2 regions of the Nonomuraea sp. NPDC050556 genome follow, and region 1 is predicted to be linked to the other one. Evidence: predicted binding sites of a transcription regulator. Region 1 holds the regulator's gene; the other holds the start of a gene.
What was found. Region 1 encodes HspR, which represses chaperone genes until heat shock. Its sites were predicted from a motif close to ANTTGAGTCNNNNNGACTCAANT; they were not measured.
Positions count from the first base shown of each region.

Region 2: lon (endopeptidase La) is a predicted target of HspR. The motif match lies at 4,537-4,559, and genes of this name have one in related genera.

Region 1 is NZ_JBITGU010000002.1:2,030,065-2,045,957, reverse strand. It holds gene ACIBG8_RS27870 (hypothetical protein) at 1-59, opposite strand, end outside; gene ACIBG8_RS27865 (hypothetical protein) at 228-758, shown strand; gene ACIBG8_RS27860 (hypothetical protein) at 843-1,439, opposite strand; gene clpB (ATP-dependent chaperone ClpB) at 1,521-4,091, opposite strand; gene ACIBG8_RS27850 (heat shock protein transcriptional repressor HspR) at 4,205-4,555, opposite strand; gene dnaJ (molecular chaperone DnaJ) at 4,560-5,726, opposite strand; gene grpE (nucleotide exchange factor GrpE) at 5,744-6,298, opposite strand; gene dnaK (molecular chaperone DnaK) at 6,300-8,171, opposite strand; gene ACIBG8_RS27830 (hypothetical protein) at 9,117-9,521, opposite strand; gene ACIBG8_RS27825 (proline dehydrogenase family protein) at 9,622-10,509, shown strand; gene proC (pyrroline-5-carboxylate reductase) at 11,064-11,858, shown strand; gene ACIBG8_RS27815 (MFS transporter) at 12,063-13,241, shown strand; gene ACIBG8_RS27810 (efflux RND transporter periplasmic adaptor subunit) at 13,264-14,616, shown strand; gene ACIBG8_RS27805 (ABC transporter ATP-binding protein) at 14,613-15,332, shown strand; gene ACIBG8_RS27800 (ABC transporter permease) at 15,329-15,893, shown strand, end outside.
Region 2 is NZ_JBITGU010000001.1:2,822,713-2,838,605, reverse strand. It holds gene ACIBG8_RS13610 (nitrilase-related carbon-nitrogen hydrolase) at 1-1,259, shown strand, start outside; gene ACIBG8_RS13605 (phenylacetate--CoA ligase family protein) at 1,174-2,508, opposite strand; gene ACIBG8_RS13600 (response regulator) at 2,514-3,173, opposite strand; gene ACIBG8_RS13595 (sensor histidine kinase) at 3,170-4,420, opposite strand; gene lon (endopeptidase La) at 4,577-6,937, shown strand; gene ACIBG8_RS13585 (helix-turn-helix domain-containing protein) at 7,364-8,215, opposite strand; gene ACIBG8_RS13580 (DUF6879 family protein) at 8,235-8,975, opposite strand; gene ACIBG8_RS13575 (hypothetical protein) at 9,260-9,466, shown strand; gene ACIBG8_RS13570 (ArsR/SmtB family transcription factor) at 9,463-9,990, opposite strand; gene ACIBG8_RS13565 (DUF2218 domain-containing protein) at 10,097-11,044, shown strand; gene ACIBG8_RS13560 (NAD(P)H-binding protein) at 11,054-11,890, shown strand; gene ACIBG8_RS13555 (SGNH/GDSL hydrolase family protein) at 11,894-13,150, shown strand; gene ACIBG8_RS13550 (alpha/beta fold hydrolase) at 13,200-13,967, shown strand; gene ACIBG8_RS13545 (helix-turn-helix domain-containing protein) at 13,977-14,798, shown strand; gene ACIBG8_RS13540 (DUF998 domain-containing protein) at 14,899-15,522, shown strand; gene ACIBG8_RS13535 (YciI family protein) at 15,553-15,893, shown strand, end outside.

The sequences.
Region 1 (15,893 bases):
GGGATGACTGCTGACAACACGGCGGCACAGGCGAGCGTGAAGGTCAACTGTTTGGTCATTACCCGTCACAGCCTTTCCGCTCGAGGTCGCGCTTGGGCTATATGCCCCTCGGCCTGCAGAAACACGCGGACTGTAATCAGGGTTGTACGAAACGTTGCCAGTTCTGTGCCTGACCGGCTCACCGCATTGTCCAGTCAAAACCGGGGAACGCTCGGTAGTCTCGCGGTGTGGCGCATGTGACCCGTGAGCACCTTGATCGCCTGCTGGAGCGGGCTCTTCTGGCAGACGACCACACCTCGCTGGCCAGGGCACTCGACGAGCTCGCTGTCGGGTACTCCTCAGGCGACGTGTCCAGGGCGACGATCCTCGTCCTGGCGGCTGAGGAGTGGAGAGCCGCCGGCCAGCCGGCGAGGGCGATGGACTGTTTCCAGCGCGCCGTCGAAGACGGCGGAGAAGCCTCGATCGACCCGCGCGCGGGCATCGCGGACACGCTGTTCGAGCTGGAACGGCCGGAGGAGGCGCGCGAGGTCATCGAGACGCTGCGGTGCGAGGGCGCCGTCAACCCGGCGACCGCGCACAACATCGCCGAGACGCTGGTCGCCTACGGTGACCTGGAGGCGGGCCACGAGTGGGCCACCCAGGCGGTGCTGGCCTGCGACGAGAGCGATCCCGAGCACGTGGCGCTGCTCCGCACCCGCTACCGCATCCGCGTCGACCTGGGTCTCCCCGAGGACGACCTCGACGCGCTCGTCTCATAACGCAGCGGGCCACCGGCTGTGCCGGTGGCCCGCTTCTATGTGGACCGCGGACGGCTGGCGCGCGCCGTCCGTGGTTGGGGGTCGCTAACCCAGGTTCAGGCCGTCCAGCAGGCTGTCGAGGCCAGGAGCCGGCAGCTCGGGCTTCTTCACCACGTCGGGCAGGACCGTGGTGGCCTTCTTCTCTATCTCGGCGACCGGCTTGGGCAGGACCCGCGTGAGATCCTGCGCCTCGGGGAGCTCGGCGACCGGCAGCTTCACCGTGGGTACGGCGGGCATCCCCGGCACGTCGGGCAGCAGCGCGAGGCTCGACACGTCGGCCAGCCCCGCCTTGTACGGCAGGCCGGCGGGCAGCGTGGGCAGCCCGGTCCCGGCGGCGACCCCGGCCAGGTCGGCGATGCTCAGCACCGCCGCCGCGCGGGAGAGGCCAGGCAGGCCGACCGCCGCGGCCAGCATGTCGACGTTCGACAGCAGCTCGCTGTCGGCCGGCGCCGACATCTTGCCGCCGTAGGTGCCGGTCGCCCGGACGTCGGTGACCTCGTCGCAGAGCGAGGCGGCCGTGGCGGGCGCCTCGAGCACGGCGACGGACTTCTTGCACTCGGTGGCCGCCTGCGCGGGTACGACGGCCAGCCAGCTCGCCCCGGCCGTGAGTACGGCCAACGCGAGGATCTTCCGTGATGACATGCACGTCCCCCTGATCGTGTTCGGTGGTCCGACGAGCCATGAAGCTAGTCAGGACCACCGCACGAGGAGAGCCGCTTGACCTTACCCAGCACCAGTTATGGTCAACGCGTCATCACCGAGGTCCACCACGACCCGGTCGCCGTCGACGATCTCGCCGGACAGGATCGCCTTGGCCAGCTTGTCGCCGATGGCCGACTGCACGAGCCGGCGCAGCGGGCGCGCGCCGTACATCGGGTCGTAGCCCGTCATCGCCAGCCAGTCGCGCGCCGCCGGGGTGACCTCGAGGGTCAGGCGGCGGTCGGCCAGCCGGTCGGCGAGCCGGCGGACCTGCAGGTCGACGATCTTCTCCAGCTCGGAGGTGCCGAGCGCGTCGAAGAGGATCACGTCGTCGAGCCGGTTGAGGAACTCGGGCTTGAACGCGGTGCGGACGGCGTTCATGACCGCGTCGCGCTTGGCGCCGTTCTCCAGCTTGGGGTCGACGAGGTACTGCGAGCCGATGTTGGAGGTCAGGATCAGGATCGTGTTGCGGAAGTCGACCGTACGGCCCTGCCCGTCGGTCAGGCGGCCGTCGTCGAGCACCTGCAGCAGGATGTCGAAGACCTCGGGGTGCGCCTTCTCCACCTCGTCCAGCAGCACGACCGTGTACGGACGCCTGCGCACCGCCTCGGTGAGCTGGCCGCCCTCCTCGTAGCCGACGTAGCCGGGAGGCGCGCCGACCAGGCGGGCGACGCTGTGCTTCTCCGAGTACTCGCTCATGTCGATGCGGGTCATCGCCCGCTCGTCGTCGAACAGGAACTCGGCCAGCGCCTTGGCCAGCTCGGTCTTGCCCACACCCGTCGGGCCGAGGAACAGGAACGAACCCGTGGGCCTGTCCGGGTCGGCGATGCCGGCCCGGCTGCGCCGTACGGCGTCGGACACGGCCTGTACGGCACGCTCCTGGCCGATGAGCCGCGCGCCGAGCTCCTGCTCCATGCGCAGCAGCTTGGCCGTCTCAGCCTCCAGCAGGCGCCCTGCCGGGATGCCGGTCCAGGAGGAGATGACCTCGGCGATGTCGTCCGCGCCGACCTCCTCCTTGACCATCTGCTGGTCGGGGGTCTCCTTGCTGGCCGCCTCGATCTCGCGCTCCAGCCTCGGCACCTCGTCGTAGAGCAGCTTCGAGGCCTCGGCGTAGTTGCCGTCGCGCTGGAACCGCTCCGCCGTACTGCGCGCCTCGTCGAGCTGCTTCTTGAGATCGCCGACCCGGTTGAGTCCGGCCTTCTCGTGCTCCCAGCGGCCCACCAGGGCGTTGAGCTCCTCCTGGCGGTCGGCCAGCTCGGCGCGCAGCCGTTCGAGCCTCGCCTTGGAGGCGTCGTCGGTCTCCCTGTCGAGCGCGAGCTCCTCCATCTTCATCCGGTCGACGTTGCGCTGGAGCTGGTCGATCTCCACGGGACGGGAGTCGATCTCCATGCGCAACCTGCTCGCCGACTCGTCGATCAGGTCGATCGCCTTGTCGGGCAGGAACCGGTTGGTGATGTAGCGGTCGGAGAGCACGGCGGCCGCGACCAGCGCGGCGTCGGAGATCTGCACCTGGTGGTGCGCCTCGTAGCGGCCCTTGAGCCCGCGCAGGATCGCGATCGTGTCCTCGACGGTCGGCTCGCCCACGTAGACCTGCTGGAAACGCCGCTCCAGCGCAGGGTCCTTCTCGATGCGCTCGCGGTACTCGTCGAGCGTCGTCGCGCCGATCATGCGCAGCTCGCCGCGGGCCAGCATGGGCTTGAGCATGTTGCCCGCGTCCATGGCGCCCTCGGCAGCGCCCGCGCCGACCATGGTGTGCAGCTCGTCGATGAACGTCACGACCTGCCCGTTGCTCTCCTTGATCTCGGAGAGCACGGCCTTGAGCCGCTCCTCGAACTCGCCGCGGTATTTCGCCCCCGCGACCATGGCGCTCAGGTCGAGCGAGATCAGCTTCTTGTTGCGCAGCGACTCCGGCACGTCGCCGGCCACGATGCGCTGGGCCAGGCCCTCGACGACGGCCGTCTTGCCGACGCCCGGCTCGCCGATGAGCACCGGGTTGTTCTTGGTGCGCCGCGACAGCACCTGCACCACGCGGCGGATCTCGGAGTCACGGCCGATGACCGGGTCGAGCTTGCCCAGCCTGGCGTGCTCGGTCAGGTCGACGCCGTACTTCTCCAGCGCCTGGTAGGTGTCCTCTGGCGTCTCGCTGGTGACGCGGGCGTGGCCGCGCACCTTCTCGAACGCGTCGAGCAGCGCCTGCGGGCTCGCCCCCTGCGCCTTCATCAGCTCGGCGATCTGCCCGCCGTCCGTCGCCAGGCCCACGAGCAGGTGCTCGGTGGAGACGAACAGGTCCTCCAGCTGCTTGGCCCGCTGGGCCGCCGTGTTGATCACGGTCAGGAGCTGGCGGGAGCTGGACGGCGCGCTCACCGTGGAGCCCTGCGCCTTCGGCAGCCCGGCCAGCTGCTCCTCCGCCTTGGCCCTGAGCGTCTTCCAGTCGGCCCCCACCGCCTCAAGCAGGGGTACGGCAGTGCCGCCCGTCTGGCTCAGCAGGGCCGACAGCAGGTGCGCAGGGGCGATCTCCGGGTTCCCCTCGGCCGCCGCCCGCCGCATCGCGGAAGAAAGAGCTTCCTGGCTCTTCTGCGTAAGTTTGTAGTCCATGCTTATGCCTCACTCCGTTCGGCGGCTCGTCGCTCAGACCCGGTCTCTTCCCTCGTCACTTCGGTCGCTTCGCTCCCTGCGTTCCTCAGTCCAGAGACCGGCGCTCCTCGCGGTCAGACCCCCGGTGGCAGCTCGTATCTGATCAGCGCCTTGACCATCGACATCTCGGCGCGTAGGCGATGCACCTCTTCACGCAGCCGCAGCGCCTCGGTCTCCAGCTCGAGGATTCGCTTGATGCCCGCGAGGTTGATGCCCTCCTCCTGGGAGAGCCGCTGGACCTCGCGGAGCATGACGATGTCGCGGGTGGAGTAGAGGCGGCCGCGGCCTGCCGTACGGCCAGGCCTGACCAGCCCGAGCCGGTCGTACTGGCGCAGCGTCTGGGGGTGCAACCCGGACAGCTGCGCGGCGACGGAGATGACGTAGACAGGAGTTTCGTCGGACAGGTCGAAGTAGTTGGCGTCCATCGGGCTACTCGCTTCTGGCCTTTTCGATGAGTGCGGCGCGCGGGTCCTCGCCCGCAGTGGCGTCGCGGAACTCGGTCAGCAGCTCGCGAGCCTTGTCGTCCAGCTCCTTGGGAACGACCACCTCGAAGGTGACCAGCAGGTCGCCCTTGGTGCCGTCCTTGCGGGTCACGCCGCGGCCGCGCACCCGCTGGACCTGGCCGTTGCGCGTGCCAGGAGCGATGCGTACGGTCACCGGCATGCCCTTGAGCGTCGGCACCTTGATCTCCGCGCCCAGCGCCGCCTCGGTGAAGGTGACGGGCACGGTGATCGTCAGGTTGTCGCCCGACCGGCCGAAGACCGGGTGCGGCTTGACGTGGGTGAGGATGTAGAGATCGCCGGCCGGCCCGCCGTTCTCGCCCGGCGCGCCCTTGGCCTTGAGCTTGACCCGCTTGCCGTCGTCGACCCCAGCGGGGATGCGCGCCTGGATCGTGCGGGTGCTCTTGGCCCTGCCGCTGCCGTCGCAGATCGGGCACGGGTCGTCGACGATCAGACCGCGGCCCTTGCAGTCGCGGCACGGCTCGGAGAAGGCGAAGTTGCCCAGGTTGCGGCTGGCCGCGCCGGTGCCCTCGCAGGTCGGGCAGACCCTCGGGGTCGTGCCCGCCTTGGCCCCCGTGCCCGCGCAGGCGGTACAGGAGGCCGAGCTGGTCAGCCGCAGGGACACCGTGGTGCCCTGGACGGCTTCTGTGAACGACAGCGTGACCTCGGACTCGATGTCCTGCCCGCGCCGCGGCCTGGTCGTCGCGTTGGTACGGCTCGCGCCGCCCCCGCGGTTGAACAGCCCGCCGAACAGGTCGCCGATCCGCTCGCCCGCGCCACCGCCGCCTGACCCGCCGAACAGGTCGCCGAAGTCGAAACCTGAACCGCCACCACCGGGCCTCTGGCCGCCGAGTCCCGAGCCGAACAGCGTGCGCGCCTCGTCGTACTCCTTGCGCCGCTTGACGTCCGACAGGATGTCGTAGGCCTCGGAGACCTCTTTGAACTTGGCCTCCTTGACGGTGTCACCCTGGTTGGAGTCCGGGTGATACTGCCTGGCCAGCTTGCGATAGGCCTTTTTGATCTCTTCGGCGGTGGCGGTCTTGGGCACACCAAGGACGGCGTAGTAGTCCTTCTCCAAGTAGTCCTTGGTGCTCATCTATCGTCCTTCTTCTTTCAGTCGTTGTCGTCTGAGCTGGGAGCGTCCTCTGGTTCCGCCACCGCGACCCGCGCCGGGCGGAGCACCCGCTCGCCGATGCGGTAGCCGGGCTGGAGCACGTCGATGCAGGTCGGCTCGGTGACGTCCGGTGAGTAGCTGTGCATCAGCGCCTCGTGGATCGTCGGGTCGAAGGGGTCGCCCTTCTGCCCGTACGAGGTGAGACCCAGCTTGGTCACCGCCGCCTCGAGCGACTCGGCCACCTTGGCGAAACCGCCGGTGACCTCACCATGGTCGCGTGCCCTGCCGATGTCGTCGAGGACCGGCAGCAGCTCGACCAGCGCGCTCGCCACCGACTGCTCGCGGACCGCGATCCGGTCGCGCTCGACGCGCCTGCGGTAGTTGGTGTATTCGGCCTGCAACCGCTGCAGATCGGCGGTGCGCTCGGCCAGCAGGCCAGCCTCCGGAGCCTCCTGCTGCTCAGGCTCCGGGGCTGACTTGCGTGCCTCGCCCGTCTCCGGGTCGATCTTGCGGTTGTCGCGAATCACCGGCTCTTCATCGAACCCGTTGCTCACGTCACTGGTCCTTCTTGGGCTGCTCGTCGTCGACGATCTCCGCCTCCACCACGTCGTCATCGGCCTTGGCCTCATTCGTGGTGCTGTCGGTGGTCGGCGCGCCCTCGGGGCCGCCCTGGGCGCCCTGGGACTGCGCGTAGATCGCCGAACCCATCTTCTGGCTGACGGTCGCGAGCTTCTCGGCGCTCGTGCGGATCACGTCGGTGTCGGTGCCCTCGAGAGCCTTCTTCAGCTCGGTGAGCGCGTCGTTCACCTCGGTCTTGATCTCGCCGGGGACCTTGTCGTCGTTCTCGCGGAGGAACTTCTCCGTCTGGTAGGCCAGGCCGTCCGCGTTGTTGCGGACCTCGGCCTCCTCGCGGCGCTTCTTGTCGTCCTCGGCGTACGACTCCGCCTCGCGCATCATGCGCTCGATGTCGTCCTTCGGCAGCGCGGAGCCGCCGGTGATGGTCATCGTCTGCTCCTTGCCGGTGCCCAGGTCCTTGGCGGAGACGTTGACGATGCCGTTGGCGTCGATGTCGAAGGTGACCTCGATCTGCGGGATGCCGCGCGGCGCCGGCGCGATGCCGGTCAGCTCGAACGTGGCCAGCTTCTTGTTGTAAGAAGCGATCTCGCGCTCGCCCTGGTAGACCTGGATCTGCACCGACGGCTGGTTGTCCTCGGCCGTGGTGAAGACCTCGGAGCGCTTGGTCGGGATCGTCGTGTTGCGCTCGATGATCTTCGTGAAGATGCCGCCCTTGGTCTCGATGCCGAGGGACAGCGGGGTCACGTCGAGCAGCAGGACGTCCTTGACCTCGCCCTTGAGCACGCCGGCCTGGAGAGCGGCGCCGATGGCGACGACCTCGTCCGGGTTGACGCCCTTGTTGGGCTCCTTGCCGCCGGTCAGCTCCTTGACCAGGTCGGAGACGGCGGGCATGCGGGTCGAGCCGCCGACCATCACGACGTGCGCGATGTCGGAGACCTTGATGCCGGCGTCCTTGATGACCTGGTGGAACGGGCCCTTGCAGCGCTCGAGCAGGTCGGCGGTGAGCCGCTGGAACTCGGCGCGGGTGAGCTTCTCGTCCAGGTGGAGCGGGCCCTCGGCGGAAGCCGTGATGTAGGGCAGGTTGATGTTCGTCTCGGACTGGCTGGAGAGCTCGATCTTGGCCTTCTCCGCCGCCTCGCGCAGACGCTGCAGGGCCATCTTGTCCTTGGACAGGTCGACGCCGTGCGCGTTCTTGAAGCGGGTGACGAGCTCGTCCACGACGCGCTGGTCCCAGTCGTCGCCGCCGAGGTGGTTGTCACCGCTCGTCGCCTTGACCTCGACGAAGCCGTGGCCGTCCTCCTGGCCGACGTCCAGCAGGGACACGTCGAACGTGCCGCCGCCGAGGTCGAAGACCAGGATGGTCTGGTCCTTGTCCTTGTCGAGCCCGTACGCCAGGGCGGCGGCCGTGGGCTCGTTGATGATGCGCAGAACGTTGAGACCCGCGATCGTGCCGGCTTCCTTGGTCGCCTGGCGCTGCGAGTCGTTGAAGTAGGCGGGGACGGTGATCACGGCGTCGGTGATCTTCTCGCCCAGGTAGGCCTCGGCGTCCTGCTTGAGCTTCTGCAGGACGAAGGCGCTGATCTGCTGGGGGGAGAACTTCTTGCCGTCGATCTCCTGGGACCAGTCGGTGCCCATCTCGCGCTTGACGGAACGGATGGTCCGGTCCACGTTGGTGACGGCCTGCCGCTTGGCGACCTCACCGACGAGAACCTCGCCGTTCTTGGCGAACGCGACCACGGACGGCGTGGTCCGCGAGCCTTGCGCGTTGGCGATGACGGTGGGCTCACCGCCCTCAAGGATTGCGACGACGGAGTTGGTCGTCCCCAGGTCGATACCTACCGCACGTGCCATGAGTACGTCCTTGTAGTCAAAGTTGAGTTGGTGTGACTCAACTTACGAATGCCAGTGGTGTTTGTCAAACGAGTTGAGCCTACCCGACTCAACCCCAAATGCCGTGAAAGCATTCCGGCACGCCTGGCAAAGTGGACCGATACTCCCGTAACGGCGCAGACCCCCCACCCGTTCCAGAACCCACCCCTGAGAAACCCCTGACCCGAAGCCCCATCCCCTAGGGGAGGTCCCACGCCACCCGACGCACCCAACCACCCCACACAAGCCACCTCGGGCCTCCGCCACCTCGGGCCTCCGCCACCTCGGGCCTCCGCCACCTCGGGCCTCCGCCACCTCGGGCCTCCGCCACCTCGGGCCTCCGCCACCCACTCCCGCGCCCCCACGCTCCCCGCGTCGCACGCCTCGGAGCCCCGAGGTCCCGCGCCCTGGCGTCACACGCACACGCGCCCCCGTGAGCCCGCGCCCCCACGAGCCCGCGAGGCCCCACGCCGCCCACCGCGTCGCACGCTCCCCGCGCCCAGCCGCCCATTCCCGTGCGCCACGCCCCGCGTCACACGCCCGCGAGCCCCACGCCGCCCACCGCGCCCGCCATGCGCTCCCGCCGCACATGGCCCGCGCCCCTCACGGCCAGCGCGCAACACCCCATCCAGCGCCACTCACCCGCCCAGCACCCCTGCGCTACGTCGCTCGCCCCCGCACCCGAGAGCCCCAAGGCGCTTTCCCGTCCTGCGCCCTGCCATCGCCAGAAGGACCCTTCGGGTGCCGCGGGAAGGCCCTCCTCTGGGACGCGCGCGAGCACCTTGGCACGTGGGTCACCCACGCAGTGGGTCGCTCGCCGAGAAGGAGGCGAGCGCTCAGCAGGGGGTCACCTCTCGCGAAGGGAGGCGAGCCGTCAGCAGTGGGCCACCCCGCAAAGGAGGCCGAGCCGTCAGGCGAAGCGCCCCGTCAGAGCTTGCCGCCGTCGACGATCTTCCGGTGGCCGACCGGGTGCTTGAGCTTCACCGTCGTCGTCTTCTCCACCGCGATCATGATGCACGACACGTCCTGCGCCTTAGGCGCCGTCCCCTCGTACAACGTGATCGTGACCCGCCGGGAAGTCTCCTTCACCTTCACCCGGTGCAGCACCGTGCACGGCGCCACCCCCGACCACCAGGTGAGCTTCACCTTGTTCCGCCCGACGACCTTGGCCTTGCCCCACTTGATCTTGTGCACGTTGACGGCGTTACCCGTAGGCTTGACCGGCTCGGGCGTAGGCGTGGCCCCGCTCGGCACCGACGCGGACACCGCCTTGACCGGAGCGGGAACGGCCGCCTGAGGCCCGGGGGATCCGGCGCATCCACCGATGGTCAAGACAAGGCATCCGGCGGCGAGCATCGTTTTACGCATATCTCTTGGACGGATGGGCTCGCCGAGCGGTTCAGCCCCGAGAACAGCCGGTTATCGTTGGTACGTGCTGCGTCAGGCTCTTCTCGCCGTTTCCAGAAGCGAACGCGCCGAGCGCGTCGTCTCCTCCTCGCCCCTCACCAGGGGGGTGGTCAAGCGTTACGTCGCCGACGACATCGGCGCCGTGGTGACCGAGCTGTCGGACCGCGGCCTGCTGGTCACCGTCGACCACCTCGGCGAGGACGTCACCGACCGGGCCCAGGCCGAGGGCGCCGTCCAGGCGTACCTGGCGCTGCTCGACCGCCTGCCGTCCGGCGCAGACGTGTCGGTGAAGCTGACCGCACTGGGCCTGCGCCTGAACGAGCAGCTGGCGCTCGACAACGCGGCCTCGATCTGCGAAGCGGTGGCCGACCGCGGCATCACCCTGACCCTGGACGCCGAGGAACACGACACGGTCGACGCCCTGCTGTCGATCCACTCGACCCTGCGCAAGGAGCACCCGGACGTGGGCGTAGTGATCCAGGCCTACCTGCGCGACGCGGCGGAGCGCTGCAGGAAGCTGGAGTCCGCGAGAGTACGCCTCTGCAAAGGCGCATACTCAGCCCCCGAAGCCCTGGCCTTCACGTCGCCCAAAGAAATCGATCGTTCGTTCGCCAAGTGCATGAAGATCCTCATGAACGGCACCGGCTACCCGATGATCGCCACCCACGACCCCCGCTTGGTGGAGATCGCCTCAGCCCTGGCCGTCCTCGCCGGGCGCGACGCGACGGGCTTCGAATACCAGATGCTGTACGGCGTCCGCCCAGAGGAACAGGAGCGCCTGGCGAGCCTCGGCGCCCAGGTCCGCGTCTACGTTCCGTACGGTTCCGACTGGTACCCGTACCTGATGCGCAGACTGGCCGAACGCCCAGCCAACCTCGCCTTCTTCGCCCGCTCCCTCCTCACCCGCACCTGACCCCCAGGAAAACCACGCCCAGAGCACCCGCCCCCCGAACGACGCTCACCCGCAAGCGACGCCCCCGAGAACTGCCCACCCCGAGAACCGCCTACCCCGCGAGAGACGACCACGCAGGGCTGCCCCGACTGGTCCCCCGTGGTCGAGAGGCCGCCGCCCGTGAGGGAGTCACGGCCCGTGAGGGGGTGACGGCCCGTGAGGGGGTGACGGTCCGTGAGGGGGTGACGGCCCGTCCAGGGGCCCCTCCTTAGGGGCCCGCTGGGAGCGCGTCGGGGCGAGGCCCGCTCGTGAGACCCGACCGCTCGTGAGGGTGATGTGTGTGAGGGGCGACGGCTCGCCCATGAAGACTGGCTGGAGCGTGCTGGGAGAGGACATGTCTGGGGTGCCCGTCCCACAACCGTGCGCAGTCATCCCGGAACGGCCATCCGTGAGGGATGTCCCAAGAGGTGGGTAGCTCGACGGCTGTGAGGGGTGTTCCAGGGGGTGGATGTTCAGGTTGTGGGGATGGAGGGGCCGGTAGGCTGCGGCCAGGGTCGATGGGTGAGGTGGGAAGCATGATCGCAATTCTGGGAACCGGCAAGATGGGTGAGGCTCTGCTGTCGGGGCTGCTGCGTGCCGGGTTCAAGCCGGGCGACATCATGGCCACCTCGCGACGCCCCGAGCGGGCCCAGGCGCTGCGTGAGACGTACGGCGTGCGGACCGTCACCAACGCTGAGGCTGCCAAGTCCGCTGACACGCTGATTCTTGCTGTCAAGCCGCAGGACATGGCTGCTCTGCTCAGTGAGATCGCCGCCTTTGTTCCTGCTGATCGGCTGGTGATCTCGGCTGCTGCGGGGATCACTACGGGGTTTGTGGAGCAGCGGCTGGGGGTGGATGTCCCGGTGGTGCGGGTGATGTCCAACACGCCGATTCGGTTCGATGAGGCGATGAGTGTCATCTCTGCGGGTGCGCACGCTGGTGAGGAGCATCTCAAGCTCACCGAGGCTCTGCTCAAGCCTGTGGGGAAGGTGTTGCGGATCCCGGAGTCGCAGCAGGATGCGGCTACGGCGTTGTCCGGGAGTGGGCCGGCTTACTTCTTCTACCTGGTCGAGGCCATGGTTGATGCGGGCATCCTGCTGGGGATGCCTCGGGCGGCGGCGCTGGACATGGTCACGCAGTCGATCGTCGGTGCCGCGATCATGTTGCGGGACTCGGGGGAGCATCCGGTGATCCTGCGGGAGGCGGTCACGTCGCCGGGAGGCACCACGATCGCGGCGATTGCTGAGCTGGAGCGGCACAGTGTTCGGGCGGCTTTCCTCGCGGCGATCGAGGCGGCGAGGGACCGGGGGCGTGAGCTTGCTGGAGGGTGATCTCTCCCCTGACCTCCTGCAGCTTTCTTGAGGAGGATCCCGTCCGTGCGGGCTGGGCTCCTTTTGAACAGCCCGCGTAGAGGGTGGCCGAGGCCCGAGGGGGCTGAGGTCCCCAAGGGGGCTGAGGCGCGAGGGGGTCGACAAGAAGGGTGGCGGAGGGGGCTCTTTTAGGAAACTTTCCTAAGCAGGGCAGGATGTGCCCTCGTGTGGACCCGTGACTTCACCCTCTTCTTCACCGCGCGCACCGTGTCGATGCTCGGCGGCTCCATGCTCCCCATAGCCGTGGCGCTGGGCATGCACGGCGCCGGGTACGGTCCCACCGGCGTGGGTCTCGCGCTCGCCGCCTGGATGGCCCCCATGGCCGGGCTCATCCTGTTCGGCGGTGTCTTCACCGACCGCTTCACCCCACGCAAGATGATGATCGGCGCCGACGTCGCCAGAACCGGCACCCAGGGTGGCCTCGCGGTCCTGTTCATGACGGGACGGCCGGAGCTCTGGCAGATTCTCGTGCTCACCGCGGTCGCCGGGGCCTCGGCGGCCATGTACGCACCGGGAGTCGCCGGGACCATTCCCAGGATCGCCAAGGACGTCCAGCGGGCCAACGCCATGCTCCGCGTCTCTGAGGCGATCATGCAGCTCAGCGGTCCAGGCCTCGCGGGCGTCGTCGTCGGGCTGGCCGGGGTCGGTGTGGTGTTCGCCGTCGACGCGGTCGGCTTCGCGGTCAGCGCCCTCTGCCTGCTCCTGATGAAGGCCAGGGTGACCGTCACCGCCGAGGAGCCGATGTTGCGCAGGCTGCGCGAGGGCTGGCACGAGTTCCGTTCGCGCACCTGGATGTGGAGCGTCATCCTGGTCTGGGCGATCTTCGGTATCACCCTGTTCGGTCCGCTCATCCCGCTCGGTTCGCTGCTGGTCAGCGAGTCCTACGACGCGACGGCGTACGGCCTGGTCATGTCGGCGGGCGGCGCGGGGACGATCGTCGGCGGGCTGGTGGCGCTGCGGCTGCGCCCGTCGCGTCCGCTGGCGGCAGGGTCGACGGCGTTGTTCCTGTTCGCGCTCGAACCGCTGACGCTGGCCCTGCAGGTGCCGCTCCCGCTCCTGGTGGCCGGGCACGTGCTCGGCGGCGCCGGGTTCGCGTTCTGGTCGGTCATGTGGGCGACCAGCGTGCAGACCTCGGTGCCGCACGACGTCCTCAACCGGGTCAGCGCCTACGAGATCGGCGGCTCGACCATCGCGATCCCCATCGGGCAGGCGCTGGCCGGGCCGGTCGCGGCGCTCGCGGGAGCCAGGGAGGTGCTGGCCGTTTCCACGGTCGTGGCGCTGGTCGGCTGCCTGGTGCTGCTGGCCGTACCACCGATCAGGAGGCTCGCCCGAGCGACCGCATGACCGTCCCTTTACCCTGGGTCGGGTGACGTTACGTCGCGGTATCCCTCCGCTCCTGATCCTGCTCGCGCTTACCGGCTGCAGCGCCGATGAGCTGCCCAACGTCCAGATCGCCGCCGTCGGACGGGCGCCGGTGACCGAGGTCGTCGAGGCCCCAGCCACCATCGGCGCGCGCGCCACGGCCACGCTCCGCTCACCCGCCCAGGGCACGATCGCCAAGCTGTACGTCAGCGACGGAGACCGGGTCAAGAAGGGCCAGCTGCTGGCCAGGATCAGCTCGCCGCAGGCGCAGGACCAGCTCAGCCAGGCGAAGAAGGCGGCCAAGCCGGTGAAGGCGCCGCGCCTGTCGCTCGGGGCGCAGAACGTCAAGCTGGTCTCGTTCAACACCCGGACCAAGCTCTTCGACCAGGCCAGGGCCGAGGCCAGGAAGATCGACGACCGTACGGCACGCAAACAGGTGCTGAACGCCATCAGCCTCGCGGAAACCCAGCACAAGGCGCAGACCAGGGCGCTGTCGAAGATCGCCGACGACCTCAACAGGACGATCAACGGCGTCCTGTCCAGGCTCACCAGCGGGCTCGGCGGGCTGACCTCGTCGATGTCCTCGCTGCAGGCGGCGTCGCTGACGCAGGCCAAGGCGGCGGTCAAGGTCGCGAAGAGCACGGTCGACTCGCTCACCGTGAAGGCGCCGTTCTCCGGTATCGTCTCCCTCGGCCGCGCCTCCGGCGGCACCGGCGGCGGCACGAGCGGGCTGAGCGGCCTGCTGAGCCAGATCCCCGGCGCCGCCCAGCAACTGCCCGCCGTACCCTCCTCGAGCTCGTCGGGCGGCACGCCCGTCGCCGTCGGGGTGCCGGTGTCGGCCGGCGACTCCATCGTGACCGTCACCGACGTCTCCACGCTCACACTGGCCGCCGACGTCGACGAGACCGACGTGCTGCTGGTCAAGGAGGGCACCCAGGCGGACGTCGAACTCGACGCGGTGCCCGGCGCCACGTACAAGGCCGAGGTCACCGGCGTCGGCGTGACGCCCATGGAGTCCTCGACCGGCGGAGTGAGCTATCCGGTACGGCTGACGCTAGGGTCCGGCACCTTCGACGACGGCGCCGAGGCGCCCACCCCCAAACCCGGCATGAGCGCCGTGACCAGGCTGACCGTCCGCGAGTCGCCGTCGGCGGTCGCCGCCCCCGCAGCGGCCATCGTCACCAGCGGGCGCGAGAGCGTCGTCTGGGTCGTCAAGGACGGCAAGGCGGAGCGCCGCGTGGTCAAGCTGGGCGCGCAGGGCGACGACCTGGTCGAAGTGCTGTCCGGGCTCAACGTGGGCGACCGGATCGTGGTCAAGGGGGCTGACTCCGTACGGCAGGGCCAGCAGCTGTCATGACGCCCGCGCTGGAGGCGATCGACCTCACCAGGTCCTACCAGCTCGAAGGCCTCTCGGTCGACGCGCTCAAAGGGGTCAGCCTGGCCATCGACCAGGGCGAGTTCGCGGCGATCATCGGGCCGTCGGGTTCCGGGAAGTCGACGCTGATGCACCTGCTCGGCTGCCTGGACCGGCCCACCTCCGGCGTCCTGCGCATCAACGGGGTGGAGATGGCTGGGCTGGCCGACAACGACCTGGCTGAGCTGCGCAACAGGACGATCGGGTTCGTGTTCCAGTCCTTCCACCTGCTGGCGCGTACCTCGGCGCTGGAGAACGTGGCGTTGCCGCTGGTGTACCGGGGGCTGGGCCGTACGGAACGGCTGGCGAAGGCGCGGGCGGCGCTCGACGCGGTCGGGCTGGGGCACCGGCTCGACCACCGGCCGTCGCAGATGTCGGGCGGGGAGCAGCAGCGGGTGGCGATCGCCAGGGCACTGGTCGGGGAGCCCAAGGTGCTGCTGGCCGACGAGCCCACGGGCAACCTGGACACGCGTAATGGCGAGGAGGTCATGCGCATCCTCGACCGGCTCAACTCGGAGAGCGGGGTGGCCGTGGTGCTGGTGACCCACGAGCCCGAGGTCGCCGCGCACGCACGCAGGCAGATCCACGTACGCGACGGCCTGATCGAAAGCGACACCGGGACAACCCCGAAAACCGGCCGTGGAGGTGAGGGGGCGTGAGGGGCCGCGAGGCGTTCTTCATGGCCCTCGAGGCGTTGCGCGTCAACCGGCTGCGCAGCGTGCTGACCATGCTCGGCGTGATCATCGGGGTGTTGTCCGTCGTCATCCTCGTCGCGATCGGGACCGGGGCCAAGGACGCCATCGAGCACGAGATCTCGGGGCTGGGGAGCAACATCATCCTGGTCGTTCCCGGACGGCTGACCTCGGGGGCGGCGCCGACGCAGAGCCGGCTCGACATGGCCGACGTCGCCTATGTGCGCAGGGTCGTCGGGAATCCTGCCAAGGTGACGGTGTCGCTCCAGTCGGGGGAGACCGTACGGGTGGGCAGGCAGGAGCAGTTCGCCACCATCGTCGGCACGGACGAGAACCTGCAGAACATCTTCGACCGGCCGCTGGAGCGCGGCAGGCACCTCAGCGGCACGGACGTCGACACGCGGCGTCGGGTGGCGGTGCTCGGCTCTGAGGTGGCTGACAAGCTCTTCGGCGACCTCGACCCCATCGGCCGGCAGCTCACCATCTCGGGGGCGCGGTTCCGCGTCGTCGGTGTGTACGCCACGGTCG
Region 2 (15,893 bases), on a different contig from region 1:
CCTGGCTCGGCGGCCAGACGCTGATGTGGCACTACTTCGCCGGCGTGCTGGAGATGCCCCTCCCGGTCGCCGCGAGCATCATCCTCGGCACCTCCGCCCTGTTCGGCCTGGTGGTGCTGCTCTTCAGGGCGCTCAGGGCCCGGCCGCTGCTGGCCGCACCCGCGTTCGCCGCCGGATGGGTGGCGGTCGAGTACGGGGTGTCGCTGGCGCTGCCGCACGGCGCCTGGTGGAGCCTGGCCTACACGCAGTCCGACGTGCTGCCCGTCCTCCAGACGCTCTCGGTGACCGGCGTGTGGGGCGTGACGTTCCTGCTGCTCCTGGTGCCCGCCGCGGTCGCCACCCTCGACCTGCGGACGGCTATGGCAACCGCGCTGGTCGGCGCGCTGGCGCTGGGCTACGGTTTCGCCAGGCTCGCCGTACCGCAGGATGCTCCGGGGGAGCGGGTGGCGCTGCTGGCCACCGACCGGCAGGACGGCAGCCTCGACGTGACCGGCGCCAAGGGCAGGGCCATCCTCGCCGGGTACGTCGAGCGGGTGCGTGACCTGGCCGCGGGCGGGGCGCGGCTGATCGTGCTGCCCGAGAAGACCTTCTCCGTCGACGACACCACCCTGCCCCTGGTGGCCGGGCCGATGACGAAGATCGCCGCAGAGCACGGCGCCGACGTCGTCGTCGGGCTCACCCTGGCCAGGAACGGCGCCCGTTACAACGCCGCCCTCGACTTCCCGCCCTCGGGCAGGCCGGTCGAGTACTTCAAGCAGCACCTCATCCCCGGTGGCGAGGGCGAGCTGCGGCCCGGGCCCGCGGGCAACACCGCCTACGTGCCGGGACGCCCCTGGGCGATCGCCGTCTGCAAGGACCTCGACTTCCCCGGCCTCGTGCGCTCCTACCGGGACGGCGGCGCGACCGCCCTGTTCGCCCCCGCCTGGGACTTCCCCGGCGACGAGTGGATCCACAGCCGCATCGCCCTGGCCCGAGGCGTTGAGAGCGGCATGACCATTGCCCGCGTGCCGCGCGACGGGCTCCTCCTGCTCAGCGACCCCACCGGCCGCGTCGTCGCGGAGCGGGCCAGCAGGGGCGCGCCGTTCGTCTCCATCGTGGCCACCCTGCCCGCCGCCGCGTCACCGACCCTCTACTCCCGGTTCGGCGACTGGTTCGCCTGGGCCTGCCTGGCGCTCACGCTGTGTAGCGGTGCTTCACTCCTGGCGGGAAGTACTCAGGGTCGCCGCACTCACGCAGCCGCACGAACGGCGACTGCCTGACCTGCGGCACGTAGGCGGCGAACTCGCTGTTGAGGCGGAGCAGCTGGGTCAGGATCGACTGGCCCACGGCCTGCGCCGTCCCCTCGGAGGGGCGCAGCCCGGCGCGCAGCTCGACGGTCACGGTGAGGTTCCTGTCGCGGCCCTCGTCCTCGACCGCCTGCAACACGAACTTGCCCGTCACCAGGTCCCTGACCTCGGGCTGCTCCAGGCCGACGGCGATGTTCTCGGGGAAGACGTTGGCGCCGTAGAAGGAGACCGTGTGATGGCTGCGGCCGAAGACGTAGACGAACGGGCGCTCAGGACCCTCCGCCCGCGGCGTGAAGCCCAGGAAGTCGATCATGCGGTCGTAGGGGATGATCCCGCCCTCGTCGGCGATGTGGTAGCGGACCAGCGGGATGCCGTTGTCGCCCGAGAACAGCAGGGTGCCCTGGTGCTCCTCGAAGAAGCGCACCTCGGGGTCGTATTGAACGAGCGTCGGCAGCCGCGACTCGCCGAACAGCGTCCTGGCCCGGTCGGGGTGGGCGGACAGGTGGCGGCGGATCTCGATGGAGAGCGGGGTCTCGTTGCCGAGCACGCCCGCGTCGGCCGTGCCGTACAGGCTGGCTGTGGCGTGCACGGGGTCGGCGATTCCCGCGCGGTCGGCGACCAGGGCGCGCCACTCCTCGCTGAAGACCTCGCCCGCCGTGACGAGCTTGAGGTCGATGCCCGCCCACGAACCGTTGTCGATCACGTCCTTGACGAACGGCGGGTAGCCGAACAGGACCACCTGGTCGAAGTGCGGCGCCAGCTCGGGGATGACGCGCAGGATCTCGCGGCGGTCGCTGCCCGGGGCCACGCAGGTGATCGGGAAGCCGCGCTCGGCCAGGTGGCGCAGGCAGTTGAGGGTGAACAGGCCGCCGACCCAGGTGCCCAGGGCGAAGCAGATGACCGCGAGGGTGGTCCTGTCGCGGGCGCCGAAGGTGGTCATCACCTCCTCGAAGCGGGCGGCGATCACCCGCTCGTCGGCCGCCGACCTGGGCCAGAAGGAGGGTTCGCCGGTCGAGCCCGAGGAGACGGCGACCATGTCGCCGATCCTGCCGTCGCGGCAGAGCCGGGGGAGGGGGTGGCGGCGGAGGTAGGTGTCCTTGGTCGTGAACGGCAGGTCCTGAAATTTCTCGACCTGTGCGGGATCGATGCCGTGCTCGGCCAGGAACGCGCGGTAGGCGGGCACCGTGTCGGCGACCCGGCGGAAGTGCTCCATCACGTCCATGACGCCTATTCTCCAGGTCGCACGAGCCCTGTCTCGTAGGCGTAGACGATGGCCTGGGCGCGGTCGCGCAGGTCGAGCTTGGCCAGCATGCGGCCCACGTGCGTCTTGACCGTCTGCTCCGAGACGAACAGCCGCGCGGCGACCTCCTGGTTCGACAGGCCCTGGGCGACGAGCGCGAGCACCTCGGTCTCGCGCTCGGTCAGCTCGCTGAGCCGCTTGCGCGTCGGCGCGCGGGGGCCGCCGAGCCTGGCGAACTCGTGGATCAGCCGCTTGGTCACCGCGGGCGCGATCAGCGCGTCGCCCGCGGCCACGATGCGCACCGCCTCGGCGAGCTGGACGGCCGAGGCGTCCTTGAGCAGGAAGCCGCTGGCTCCGGCGCGGAGCGCCTCGTAGACGTAGTCGTCCAGGTCGAAGGTCGTCAGGACCAAGATCTTCACCGAAATTTCGGGATTTTTCATGATGCGCCGGGTTGCTTCGAGGCCGTCCATCTCGGGCATCCGGACGTCCATGAGGATCACGTCGGGCCTCAGCTTCTCCGCCTGGGCGATGGCCTCCAGGCCGTTGGCGGCCTCGCCGACCACCTCCATGTCGCCCTGGGCGTCCAGGAACGTGGTGAAACCCGTGCGGACCATGCCCTGGTCGTCCGCGATGAGCACGCGGATCATGCGCCGTCCTCCCCGACCGGCAACCTCGCCGTCACCTCGAATCCTCCGCTTCTGACGGGTACGGCCTGCAGCGTGCCGCCCAGCAGCGCCGCGCGCTCCCGCATGCCGATCAGCCCCTGGCCCGCGCCCTGGGAGGCCTGCGCCGCCTTCGTCCCCGGGCCGTTGGCGACCCGCACCTGGACGATATCGCCCTGCCTGGCGATCTCGATCGCGACCGTGGCGCCCGGCGCGTGCCGCATGGCGTTGCTCAGCGACTCCTGGACGATCCGGTACATCGACAGCCCCACCGCGGCGGGCAGGTCCTCGACCGAGCCCGACCTCTCGACCTGTACGGCGAGCCCGGCGCTGCGCGCGTGGGCGACCAGCTCGTCGAGGCGTTCCAGGCCGGGCATCGGGGTGGTCTCCTTGCGCCCCTCCTCGTCGCGCAGCACGCCGAGCACCTGGCGCAGCTCGGCGATCGCCTCCAGGGACAGCCCCCTGATCTCGGCCAGCCCGGCCTCCAGCTGCGCCACGTCGCCCTTGGCCTTGAGGGGTACGGCTTCCGCCTGGATGGCGATGACCGACATGTGGTGGGCGACCACGTCGTGCAGCTCGCGGGCGATGCGGGCCCTTTCCTCCAGTACGGCGTGCGCGGCCTTGGCGACCTGGCTGCGCTTCTCCTCCTCGAACAGCTGGGCCGTGGCGCTCCGCCGTACCCGCACGTTGTAACCGAACAGGATGGCCACCGCCATGACGACGGCCACGACGGGCATCGAGTCCGAATGGAACATCGAGGCGATCAGCACCGAGATGATCCAGACGGCCAGCGAGATCTCGCGACGGCACCGTACGGCGACGGAGTAGAGAACGAGCAGGTACATCACCGTCAGCGGCGAGGTATACGGCAGGACGTCGGTGTTCTCGGCCAGCTGGGTGATGGCGAGCGGAACGGCCAGCACGGCCACCCGCCAGGCGGCCAGGGGGTAGCGGTCGCGCAGGAGGAGGGGCAGCGCCAGGCTCATCGCGGTCAGCTGCTTGAGCAGCTCGTTGTCCTGGTGCGGCATCGCGCTCAACGCGTTGATCGTGAAGGCGTAGACCAGCACGCCCAGGACGACGTCGGCGATTAGCGGCAGGTCGACCGTCCTGAACGGCAGCACGCCGATCGCGCGGGGCATGGGGAAGCGCAGGCGGCGCGACCGGGGCGTCGGCGGATCTGCCTCGCCCCGGAACAACGCCAGCCAGAACGGCTGAATAAGGGCGTGGATCACCAGGTCAGCCTAGGTGGTCGGCCTCGTGCACCGCGTCACTCTCAAGTAGCGCTTACATGATTACGATCGCTGTGAGCGAACATTGGCAACTTCGGGAACATTCGGAGGCTCTCGTTACTTGAGTCGGTATAGCTCAAGTCTGCTGAAGGAGTTCGTATGAGTGAGAGCCTGATCCTCCCGGTCCTGCCGCTCGACGACGAGGTCGTCCTGCCGGGAATGGTGGTTCCGCTGGACCTGTCCGACTCCGAGGTGCGTGCCGCCATCGACGCTGCACAGGCATCCGGTAGCAACAAGCCACAGGTGCTTCTCGTTCCCAGGATCGACGGCAAATACGGCGCCGTCGGCGTGCAGGCGATCGTGGAACAGGTCGGCAGGCTGCCGGGCGGCGAGCCCGCCGCGGTGGTGCGCGGCGTGGTCCGCGTGCGGGTCGGCGCCGGGACGACCGGTCCTGGTGCGGCGCTGTGGGTGCAGGCCATCACCGTCGACCGGGTCGAGTCCGGCGAGCGCGCCCACGAGCTGGCCCGCGAGTACAAGGCGCTGGCCACCACGATCCTGCAGAAGCGCGGCGCGTGGCAGGTCGTCGACCAGGTGAACCAGATCGACGACCCGGCCGTCCTGGCCGACAGCTCCGGCTACACCCCGTGGCTGTCCACGGCGCAGAAGGTCGAGCTGCTGGAGTCGCCCGACCCGGCCGACCGGCTGGAGAAGCTGGTCGAGTGGTCCCGCGAGCACCTGGCCGAGCTCGACGTCGCCGAGACGATCCGCAAGGACGTCCAGGAGGGCATGGAGAAGCAGCAGCGCGAGTTCCTGCTGCGCCAGCAGCTGGCCGCCGTGCGCAAGGAGCTCTCCGAGCTGAACGGCGACGCCTCCTCGGAAGAGGAGGACTACCGGGTCCGCGTCGAGAACGCCGACCTGCCTTCCGCGGTCCGTGAGGCCGCGCTGAAGGAGGTCGACAAGCTGGAGCGCACCTCCGACCAGTCGCCCGAGACCGGCTGGATCCGGACGTGGCTGGACACCGTCCTCGACATCCCCTGGAACGAGCGGACCGCCGACAACTACGACATCACGGGTGCGCGGGCCGTCCTCGACGCCGACCACACGGGGCTGGACGATGTGAAGGACCGCATCATCGAACACCTGGCCGTGCGCAAGCGACGAGTCGACAAGGGGCTCGGCGTGGTGGGCGGACGGCGCAGCGGCGCCGTACTCGCCCTCGCCGGACCTCCCGGAGTCGGCAAGACCTCGCTCGGCGAGTCCGTCGCGCGGGCCATGGGACGCAAGTTCGTCCGCGTCGCCCTCGGCGGCGTGCGGGACGAGGCGGAGATCCGCGGCCACCGGCGCACCTACGTCGGCGCGCTGCCCGGCCGCATCGTCCGCGCCATCCGCGAGTCCGGCTCGATGAACCCCGTCGTGCTGCTGGACGAGATCGACAAGGTCGGCGCCGACTACCGGGGCGACCCGACGGCCGCCCTGCTCGAAGTGCTCGACCCGGCGCAGAACCACACGTTCCGCGACCACTACCTGGAGGTCGAGCTCGACCTGTCCGACGTGCTGTTCCTGGCGACGGCGAACGTCCTGGAGTCGATTCCCGGGCCGCTGCTGGACCGCATGGAGATCGTCACGCTCGACGGGTACACCGAGGACGAGAAGCTCGCCATCGCCCGCGACCACCTGCTGCCCAAGCAGCTGTCGCAGGCCGGGTTCTCCACCGAGGAGATCACCTTCGAGGACGCCGCGCTGCGGCGGCTGGCGGCCGAGTACACCCGCGAGGCGGGGGTCCGCTCCCTGGAGCGGGCGGTGGGCCGGGTGATCCGCAAGATCGCGGCTGCCTCGGATGCTGGTCCCGTGGTCGTGACGTCGGACGCTTTGGTGGAGTATCTCGGTCGGCCGCGGTTCGTGCCCGAGTCGTCGCTGCCGGAGTCGAAGCAGCGCACCTCGGTGCCCGGCGTGGCCACCGGCCTGGCGGTCACCGGGGCGGGGGGAGACGTGCTCTACGTCGAGGCTTCGCTGGCCGACCCGGAGACCGGCGACACCGGCCTGACCCTGACGGGGCAGCTCGGTGACGTCATGAAGGAGTCTGCCAAGATCGCGCTGTCGTATCTGCGGTCGCACGGGGCGGAGCTGGAGCTTCCTGTGACGGCGCTGAAGGACCGGTCGGTGCACGTGCACTTCCCGGCGGGCGCGGTGCCGAAGGACGGCCCTTCGGCTGGGGTCACGCTGACCACAGCGCTCGCTTCGCTGCTGTCGGGGCGGCAGGTGCGGGCGGACGTGGCGATGACCGGGGAGATCTCGCTCACGGGGCGGGTGTTGCCGATCGGTGGGGCCAAGCAGAAGATCCTGGCTGCGCATCGGGCCGGGATCACTACGGTGCTGATTCCTGCTCGTAATGAGCCGGATCTGGATGATGTGCCGGCTGAGGTGCTGGCGGAGCTGACCGTGCATGCGGTCAGTGACGTGCGTGAGGTGCTGGAGATCGCCCTGACACCGGCGACGGTGGCGACTTCCGCGGTCGCGTAACGTCGCCCTTCGGACCGGCCCTGCCGTACTTACCTTCAGTGGAGGTACGGCGGGGCCTCGCGCGTAAAGGGCACACAAAGGGCTTCCTGATGGCGCTTCGCGCATAGTGGTGGCAGACGTTCTTCCAGTCGGGCCGGGGCCCCGACTCCTGGAGGGCCTCGCTTCGCTCGGGCTGTTTTGTTGGGGCGGGCGTTGCCCGCGAAAAGGGCTTCCAGTTGGCGCTTCGCGCAAGTTGGGTCAGGCGTATTTCCAGTCGGGCCGTGGCCCCGACCCCTGGAGGGCCTCGCTTCGCTCGGGCTGTCTTCCTTGGGGCGTGGCCTGGCGGCCACGCAAGACCCTTCGTGATGCCGCGACTCTGAGCCGAAGTCGAGAACGAGGAGCGTCGCGTGGCAGCCACAGGACGAGATGGGCTGACGGATATCTTCTTCAGCGAGCAGTGAGTGCTCGGCGCGCCGCGGAAATCAGGTTCTGAGCCTCGCTCCCGTACACGGCGGATTCCCGGAGTGCGTTCCAGACCCGCAGGTACGTTTCGACGCTGGCCGCGTCGTCGAGCCACAGCTCGGCGTGCCACGTCTCCGTGACGACCGTGCTGTCGTCGTAGATCCAGAAGCCAACCCCAGGAGGCTGCTTGATCGGGGCGTCGAGGGGCACGATTCCCAACTCCACCGTATCCATCCCGATAACCCCCATGAGGCGGTCAAGCTGGGCGAGGAGCACCGAAGGCGGGCAGACCAAGGCTCGTAACACCGGCTCCCACAGAAGTACGTGATAGCGCCTGTTCCCGGCATAGAGCAGCTCCTGCCGTTTCATGCGCGCCCGTACAGCCTCCTCGACATCCTGCGGGGACCGGTGCCGTTCGACGGATCGAGCGAGCCCCGCACGCGCATAGTCAGGTGTCTGGAGCACACCGACGACCCACGAGGACTCCCACGCGCGCAGGACCGTGGAGTTGGCCTGCGCCGCGTTGTGCGCGTCCTGGACGTGCCGGTGCCCGGCCGCAAGCTGGCGGCGCCAGGACCTGATGTGCGACTCGAACCCCTGGAGCTTGGCGAGCAGCTCGGCGTACGTGTCCGGCTGCCCGCACGCGTCGGCCCACAGCCGCAGATCCTCGGGAGTGGGAGTCTGCCGGCCGTTCTCCAGCCGACTGATCTTGGACTTGTGCCAGCCGTACCGCTCGGCAAGCTGTGTGCCGGTGAGCCGACCGCCAGGAGCGGAGAACCTGATCTCCCGTAGCCGAGCGCCCAAGGCTTCGCGGGCAGCCTGATAATCAGTGGTCACCGGCACCCCCTCGCTTCTGTCACATTCGCGCCGCGAAATCTTTGTACGGCACCGCGTAGTGCTGTGCCACGTCACGCAGCCGGTTGTACTGGTTCACCCGCGCCGGCTCGGATATCAGCTCGGCGCCCGTGAGGTTGTCGTCATCGTCGAACAGGCACAGGGCGACGAGGTGAGAGTCGAAGATCCAGAAGTCCTCGTCCGGCAGGTTCACGCGTTCGGCGTCCGCTCGCCACATGGTGCGAACATCCTCGCCGAGGGCCGCGTTCTTGTCGGCGTGCGCGAGCAGGTAGAGCTGCCCCGTGGTGGGTGGGTCGTCGACGATGCGGACGCGTCCCACGGCCACGCCATCGTGGGTCTTCGCCCGGATGGTCTTGCTCCACGGCGTGGACAGGTCCCAGTCTGGGGTCTCGCCTTGGACGAACTGAGCGTAGATGCCGGTCTCCTCGTCCGAGGCGTAGCGGCTGCGCGTCTCGAGCCGCCAGGCGCTGTGCTGGAAGTTCTCGAAGAGCTGGGCGAACTGCTCCGGGTCGATCTTGCGCGGTACGGTGTCCCGGTCGTGCGGCCCGAAGTCGATCAGGACGTTGCGCGGCACCACGATGGGGATCTCGTCGTCGTTGAGGTGCTGAAGCCGGGCGATGGTCTCGGGGTCGGTGAGCCGAGGCCCGTGGACGATGATGTCGCCGCTGTCGAGATCCTCGTGGATCGCGGGACAGCCGCCCTCGCCGGAGTTCGTGCCGTTGAAGCGCAGTCGACGTGCCATTGACCCGATCCTTTCGCCGGACACCGATGTCTCCAGCGTCCCCGAGATCCGTAGGCGGTTGGAGACCTCTCGACGGCCCGTGCGAACAACATCGCTCAACCTTGCAGAGGGGTCAAGCAACTTCGCGCAACCCCCATAGCGCCCTCCTGGTCACCCTCCTTACCGTCCGGGATATGGCCCTCCCCAACGCCCCTCACCAAACTCTCGGCTCCCGGGTACAGACCCGCGAAGTCACCGTTCGCGCCGATGAGGACGGCCTGTTTCACCTGCAGAAAGACGGCCGTATGTCCCCACGTGGCTGGGCACCCTCGGGCGCCTACGAGCGGCGACTGCTGGACATGGTCGTCGCCCTCGTGAACGGGCGCGACGACAGCTTCGCCTTCACCTCCGAAGAGCTCGGCCTAGCGCGAACTGCCGGGATGGATGTGGAGACGTTGCGCCGTGAGCTGCGGCGGGAGGCCTTCTCCGTCTACGTGAAGTTCCTGCTCTAGCCCTGGGCGTCCTCCGGGGGAAGGCGGGGGATGTCGGCTCGGAAGAGGCTCAGGAGCAGGCCGTACGCCTCGGTCCCTGGCTCCGGGGTCAGCTGGTGTCCGTGGTCGAAGGATTCGAGCCGTTCCGACAACGTGCGGGCCTCCTCGGCGGTGAGCCAGACGTGGTGCAACACCGTGTGGCCGGGGTCGCCGGGGCTGGTGGGGAGCATCTCGGCCAAGGCCGCGTCGTGGAGGAACATCGCACCCGTTTCCTCGTCCAGCTGGAACCCCCTGTTGACGAGCTCGAAGCGCTGCTCCGTCCCCCCGCGCACCCGCCGGGTGCTCGCGAGCCGGACCAGCCCCGCGTCGCGCAGGATGCGCACGTGGTACCCGACCGTCCCCTTGGTGGAGCCGAGCGCCGTGGTCAGCTCGCCCAGGGTGGCGGGGCGCTGGCGCAGCAGGTTCACCATGCGGTGGCGCATCGGGTGCCCGAGCGCCTTGTACTGCGCGGATGAGCGCAGTGCGAGGAGCTGCTCATCTGTCATGACGTAAGTGTCTAGGATCTTCGACGCTTTTGACAAATCGCCCAGGCCGTTGGCAGACTGCCCGGCATCGAAAGCGTCTAACAATCTAGATACTTGGATCCCCTCTATGCCCTTGTCAACGGCGCACGTCGCAACCGAGCGACCCGAGCGCTACGTCAAACAGCTGCTCTCGCACATGGGCCGCAAGGCCGCGGCGGAGCACACCGGCTCCGGCAGGGGAACGCTCACCTTCCGCTCCGGCACCTGCTCGCTGGTCTCCCTCCAGCACGAACTCGTCCTGATCGCCGCAGCCGAGGACCTCGAGTCGCTGTACGGCGTGCAGGACGTCATCACCAGGCACCTGCTGCGCTTCGCCACCCAGGAAGAGCTCAGCGTGGATTGGACCGATCCAGAGTCCGGCGACGCCCTCGAGATCGTCCCTCCGGCGATCGACGACTACCTGCGGGCGCACTGCACCCCAGCCGGGGAGCTGCTGGCCGAGCTGGCGGAAACGACGCGCGAGGCGACGGGGCGCGCCGCCGGAATGCAGGTGGCTGCCGATGAAGGGGCGCTGCTGGAGATGCTCGTCCGGCTCTCCGGCGCGCGCCGGGCCATCGAGATCGGCGTGTTCACCGGGTACTCGTCGCTGTGCATCGCCCGCGCGCTGCCCGCCGACGGCTACCTGCTCGCGTGCGACGTGAGCACCGAATGGACCGACATCGCCAGGCCGTACTGGCGACGCGCGGGCGTCGAGGACCGCATCGACCTCAGGATCGGTCCCGCCCTCGACACGCTCCGGGCGCTGCCCGGGGAACCGGCCTTCGACTTCGCCTTCGTCGACGCGGACAAGGGCAACTACCCCGGCTACTACGAGGAGATCGTGCCGCGGCTCGCGCCGGGCGGCCTGCTCGTCCTCGACAACGTGTTCCTGGGCGGCAGGGTGCTCGACCCGGCCTTCCAGGGCGCAGACCACCAGGCTATGCGGCGCGTGAACGACGCTCTCGCCCACGACGAGCGGCTGGACGTGGTCATGCTGCCCGTCCGCGACGGCGTCACCCTCGCCAGAAAACGATAAGGAGTTCTCATGTATTTGGTCACTGGTGCCACCGCCCACTTCGGCCGTCAGGCCGTCGAAGCCCTGCTCGCCGCGGGCTACCCGGTGCGGGCGCTGACCCGCGATCCTTCGCGGGCGGGGTTGCCTGAGGGTGTCGAGCTGGCTCAGGCCGATCTCACCAAGCCGGAGACCCTGCCCGCCGCGCTGGCGGGGGTGCGCGGGATCCTGCTGGTCCTGCAGTACGGCATGGACCCGGCGCCGCTCCTGGCCGCCGCCCGCGAGTCCGGGGTCGGGCGGATCGTCTTCCTGTCCTCGGGCGCGGTCGTGGACGGCGTCGAGGTGCAGCCGGATGTGATCGCCCAGTACCACGCTGACGTGGAGCGGGCCGTTCAGGAGTCCGGGCTGGAGTGGACGGTGCTGCGGCTGCTGTTCCCGGCGATCAACTCGCTGACCTTCGCCATGCAACTGGCCGGAGGTGATGTGATCCGCGCGCCGTACACGAAGGCCGCCTTCAGCGCCATCCACGAGCTCGACGTCGCGGACGTCGCAGTCGCCACCCTCACCGGCGACGGTCACGCCGGGCAGACCTACAGCTTGACCGGGCCCGAGTCGCTCACCCAGGCCGACCAGGTCCAGATCCTCGGTCAGGCGCTCGACCGCCCGCTCACCGTCGAGGACCTCGACCCTGAGCCTGTTCTTGAGCAGATGAGCGCCTTCATGGACCCCGCCTTCATCGGCGCGCTGTTCGGCTTGATGGCGGCCACCGTCGGCAAGCCCGCCGAGGTCAACGACACCGTCGAACGCATCACCGGCCACAAGCCCCGCACCTACGCCCAGTGGGCGACCGACCACGCCAAGGACTTCTAGATCATGCGTTTCACCAAGACCCTCGCCGCGCTGGCCCTCGCCACGGCGATCATCGCCCCCGCCGTCCCCGCCCAGGCCGGTACGGCAGGCCCCCGCTGGACGGGCGCCTGGTCGGCTGCCGTGCAGCGGCCCTCGCCCGGCGGGCTGCCCGGCTCGTCCAACTGGTCGCAGGCGGGTTTCCAGCGGCAGACCGTACGCCAGGTGGTCCGGGTCACCGGCTCCGGCGTCGCCGTCCGCATCAAGATCTCCAACCTGTACGGCACGGCGCCCCTGACGGTGAGCGGAGCCACGGTGGCCAAGGCCGCCGCCGGGGCCGCCGTCCGTCCGACGAGCCTGCGCCCGGTGACCTTCTCGCTCCGGCCGCACACCGTGGTCCCGGCGGGTCAGGAGCTGGTCAGCGACCCGATCCCGCTGCCCGTCAAGGCGCTGGACCGGCTGGCCGTCACCCTGTACTTCCAGGGGGCGACAGGACCGGCCACGTTCCACGACATCTCCTCGGCCACCACCTACCGGGCCCCGGGCGACCACCGGTTCGACCCGCGCGGCACCGCTTTCACCGACACCTCGCGCTCGTGGTACTTCCTGAGCGGGGTGGACGTGCTGAGCCCCGCCAGCCGGGGCGCGGTGGTGACCTTCGGCGACTCGGTCACCGACGGCACCGGCTCCACCCTCGACGCCGACAACCGTTACCCCGACCAGCTCGCCGAGCGGCTGGTCGCGGCGGGACGGCCGCTGACCGTGCTGAACAGCGGCATCTCGGGCAACCAGGTGCTGGCCGACCACCCGCTCTTCGGCGAGCGGGCCCTGGGCCGCTTCCAGCGGGACGTGCTGGACAAGCCGGGGGTGCGGGCGGTGATCGTGATGGAGGGCATCAACGACATCACCTACCCCGGCCCGGAAGTCACCGCAGCGCAGATCATCGCCGGACACCGCGAGCTGATCCGGCTCGCCCACTCCAGGGGGATCAGGATCGTCGGCGGCACGATCATGCCCTTCAAGGGCAACCCGTGGCTGTACCCGGACGGCACGCCGGAACCGTTCGCCAAGGAACAGGTCCGCGACCAGGTGAACACGTGGATCAGGACGAGCGGCGAGTACGACGGGGTGGCCGACTTCGAGCGCGCCCTGGCCGCACCCGGCGACCCGGACCGGTTGCGTCCTGAGTTCAACGTCCGCGACGGGCAGCAGGGCGACGGGCTCCACCCCAACGACGCCGGACTGAACGCCATGGCCGAGGCGATCGACCTGAACGGGCTGTAGGGGACATTCATCCAAGACCGGCAGGCGACCCGCGGGCCATCATCCCCGCATGAGTGAGATGCACGTGGTCCACGACGGGCCGGAAGACGCGCCCCCGCTGTTGCTCATCCACGGGTCCGGGGCTTCGGGGGGTACCTGGGCGCCGGTGGTCCCGGCGCTGGCCGAGCGGCATCATGTCATCCGGGTCGACCTCCCAGGCTGTGGGAACTCGCCGCCCTCCGCGTCCTACGACGTGCCCGACCAGGCGGCTCGGGTGGCTGCGCTGCTGGATGAGCTCGGGCTCGCGCAGGTCACCGTGGTCGGGCACTCCAGCGGGGGATACGTCGCCACCTCGCTGGCCGAGCAGCGGCCCGAGCTCGTGGGGTCGATCGTGCTGATCAGCACCGGGCCCCGGCTGGATGCGGTGCTGCGGCAGCCGTTCATCCTCCGTGTCCTGCTGGCCCCGCCGTTCGGGCCCCTGCTGTGGGCCAGGCGGTCGGATACGATGATCCGCCGCGCGATCAGCTCCATCGCGGCCCGGCCGGTGGAGGTCCCGGACGAGCTGGTCGACGGGGTGCGGGCCATCACCTACCGCTCGATGCGGGCGGTGCTGCGCCGCAACAGCGCCTACCTCGCCGAGCGCGGCCTGCCCGAGCGGCTGGCCGACCTCAAGGTCCCGGTGCTGGTGATCTTCGGCGCCGCGGACCCGAGGTGGGAGCCGTCGTCGGCGCGTCTCTACGACGCTGTGCCGTACGCACGCGTGGAGATGCTGCCCGGCGTCGGGCACCTGCCCATGCTGGAGGCGCCGGAACGGACCGTCGAACTGCTGGGTACCTAGACTGGGAACGTGCCGTCGTTCGACTGGGCTTCGATGGACGTCGCGGTCCCGCGCCTGCCGGGCCGCCTGCCGGGAGTCAGCATGGCCGGGTTCCGCCAGCTCGTCCCGGCGCGGGTGGACCTCGACATGGTCCCGCACCCGGCCGTCACTCTCCTCGTCGACCTGAGCGAGGGCGAGGCCACCGTCTACGACACCTGCCTGCGGCACGAACGCGGGAGCGTCGTCGTCGGGCTCCTGCCAGGCAAGCTGCGGGCGGCGGGCAGCGGGATGGGGGAGTACCTCCAGATCCGGCTGGAACCGGTCGCCGCCGCCGCGGTGCTCGGCGCGCCGGCCGAGCTCAGCGGGGCGCTGGTCGCCCTGGAGGACGTCTGGGGGCGCGACGCGGCGCGGGTCGAGGAAAGGCTGCGCGCCGTCAGCTCGTGGGAGGAACGGTTCACGCTCGCTGCGGAGATCCTCCGGCGGCGGATGGGCGCACGCCCGGTCGACCCCGAGGTCGCCCACACCTGGCGGCGGATGCGCGACGGCAAGGGGCGGGTCCGGGTCGACGGGCTGGCGGGCGAGGTCGGGTGGAGCCGCAAGCGGCTTTGGGCACGCTTCAGGTCCCAGCTCGGCATCACGCCCAAGCGCGCGGCCCAGCTCGTGCGCTTCGACCACGCGGCCCACCTGCTGGCTGCGGGGCACGCCGTCGCGGGCGTCGCAGCCGAGAGCGGTTACGTCGACCAGTCGCACCTGCACCGCGAGGCCAGGGCCTTCGCCGGGCTCACTCCAGCCGGTGTGGCCGCCGCGCCGTGGCTCGCGATCGACGACGTCGCCTGGCCTGACCTGGGGTAATGCGGTTCCCGAGAAAATTCTCAAAAATCTTGTAGGTGGTTGTCGAAAGCGGCTCCTCTCGTTCGAAGCGTCATCAAACGAAGCGAGAAGGAGAAAGAAAATGACCACCACCGAGTGCACCCCTCAGGGCCGCGTCACCAAGTCACTTCTGGGCTACGGCATCATCGCCGGACCCCTCTACGTGGTCGTCGCCCTCGCCCAGGCGCTCACCCGGGAGGGGTTCGACCTCACCCGCCACCAGTGGAGCATGCTGGCGAACGGTGACCTCGGCTGGATCCAGGTGACCAACTTCGTCGTCGCCGCACTCACCACCATCGCCGCGGCCGTCGGGCTGCACCGGGCCACCGGCTCCACCTGGGCGCCCCGCCTGATCGCGGTCTACGGGGTCAGCCTGATCGGGGCGGCGGTGTTCAAGGCCGACCCCGCGATGGGCTTTCCCGCCGGCACCCCGGAGGGTCCCGGGGCGATCAGTTTCCACGGCATGATGCACCTGGTCTGCGGCATGATCGGCTTCACCAGTCTCGCCGCCGCCTGCTTCGTCATCGCCCGCCGCTACGCCCCAGTCTTCTCCCGCGCCACCGGCGTCCTGTTCCTGCTCGGCTTCGCCGCCGTCGCCATCGGCGCCGGAGCCGTCTGGGCCAACCTCGCCTTCACCGCCGCCATCCTGCTCATCTGGACCTGGCTGGCCGCGGTCTGCCTGCACTACTACCGCCGCACCGTCTGAAACCCCCACCTTTCGGAAAGGATCACCGTCATGCGTTACCTCATCACCCTCCGCGCCACCAACCAGCCCACCACCCCGCCCACCGCGGAGCTCATGGCGGCCATCGCCAAGCTCGGCGAGGAGGCCACCGCCTCCGGCGCCCTGCTCGACACCGCGGGACTGGCCCCGAGCGCACACGGAGGCGCCAGGGTCGAGCTGACCGGCGGCCGCCTGGCCGTCACCGACGGTCCGTTCGCCGAGGTGAAGGAGCTGATCAGCTACGCGGTGTACGAGGTCAGGTCCAAGGAGGAGGCGGTCGAATGGGCCTCCCGCTTCCTGAAGATCCACCGCGACAACTGGGCGGGCTGGGAGGGCCAGGCCGACGTCCTCAA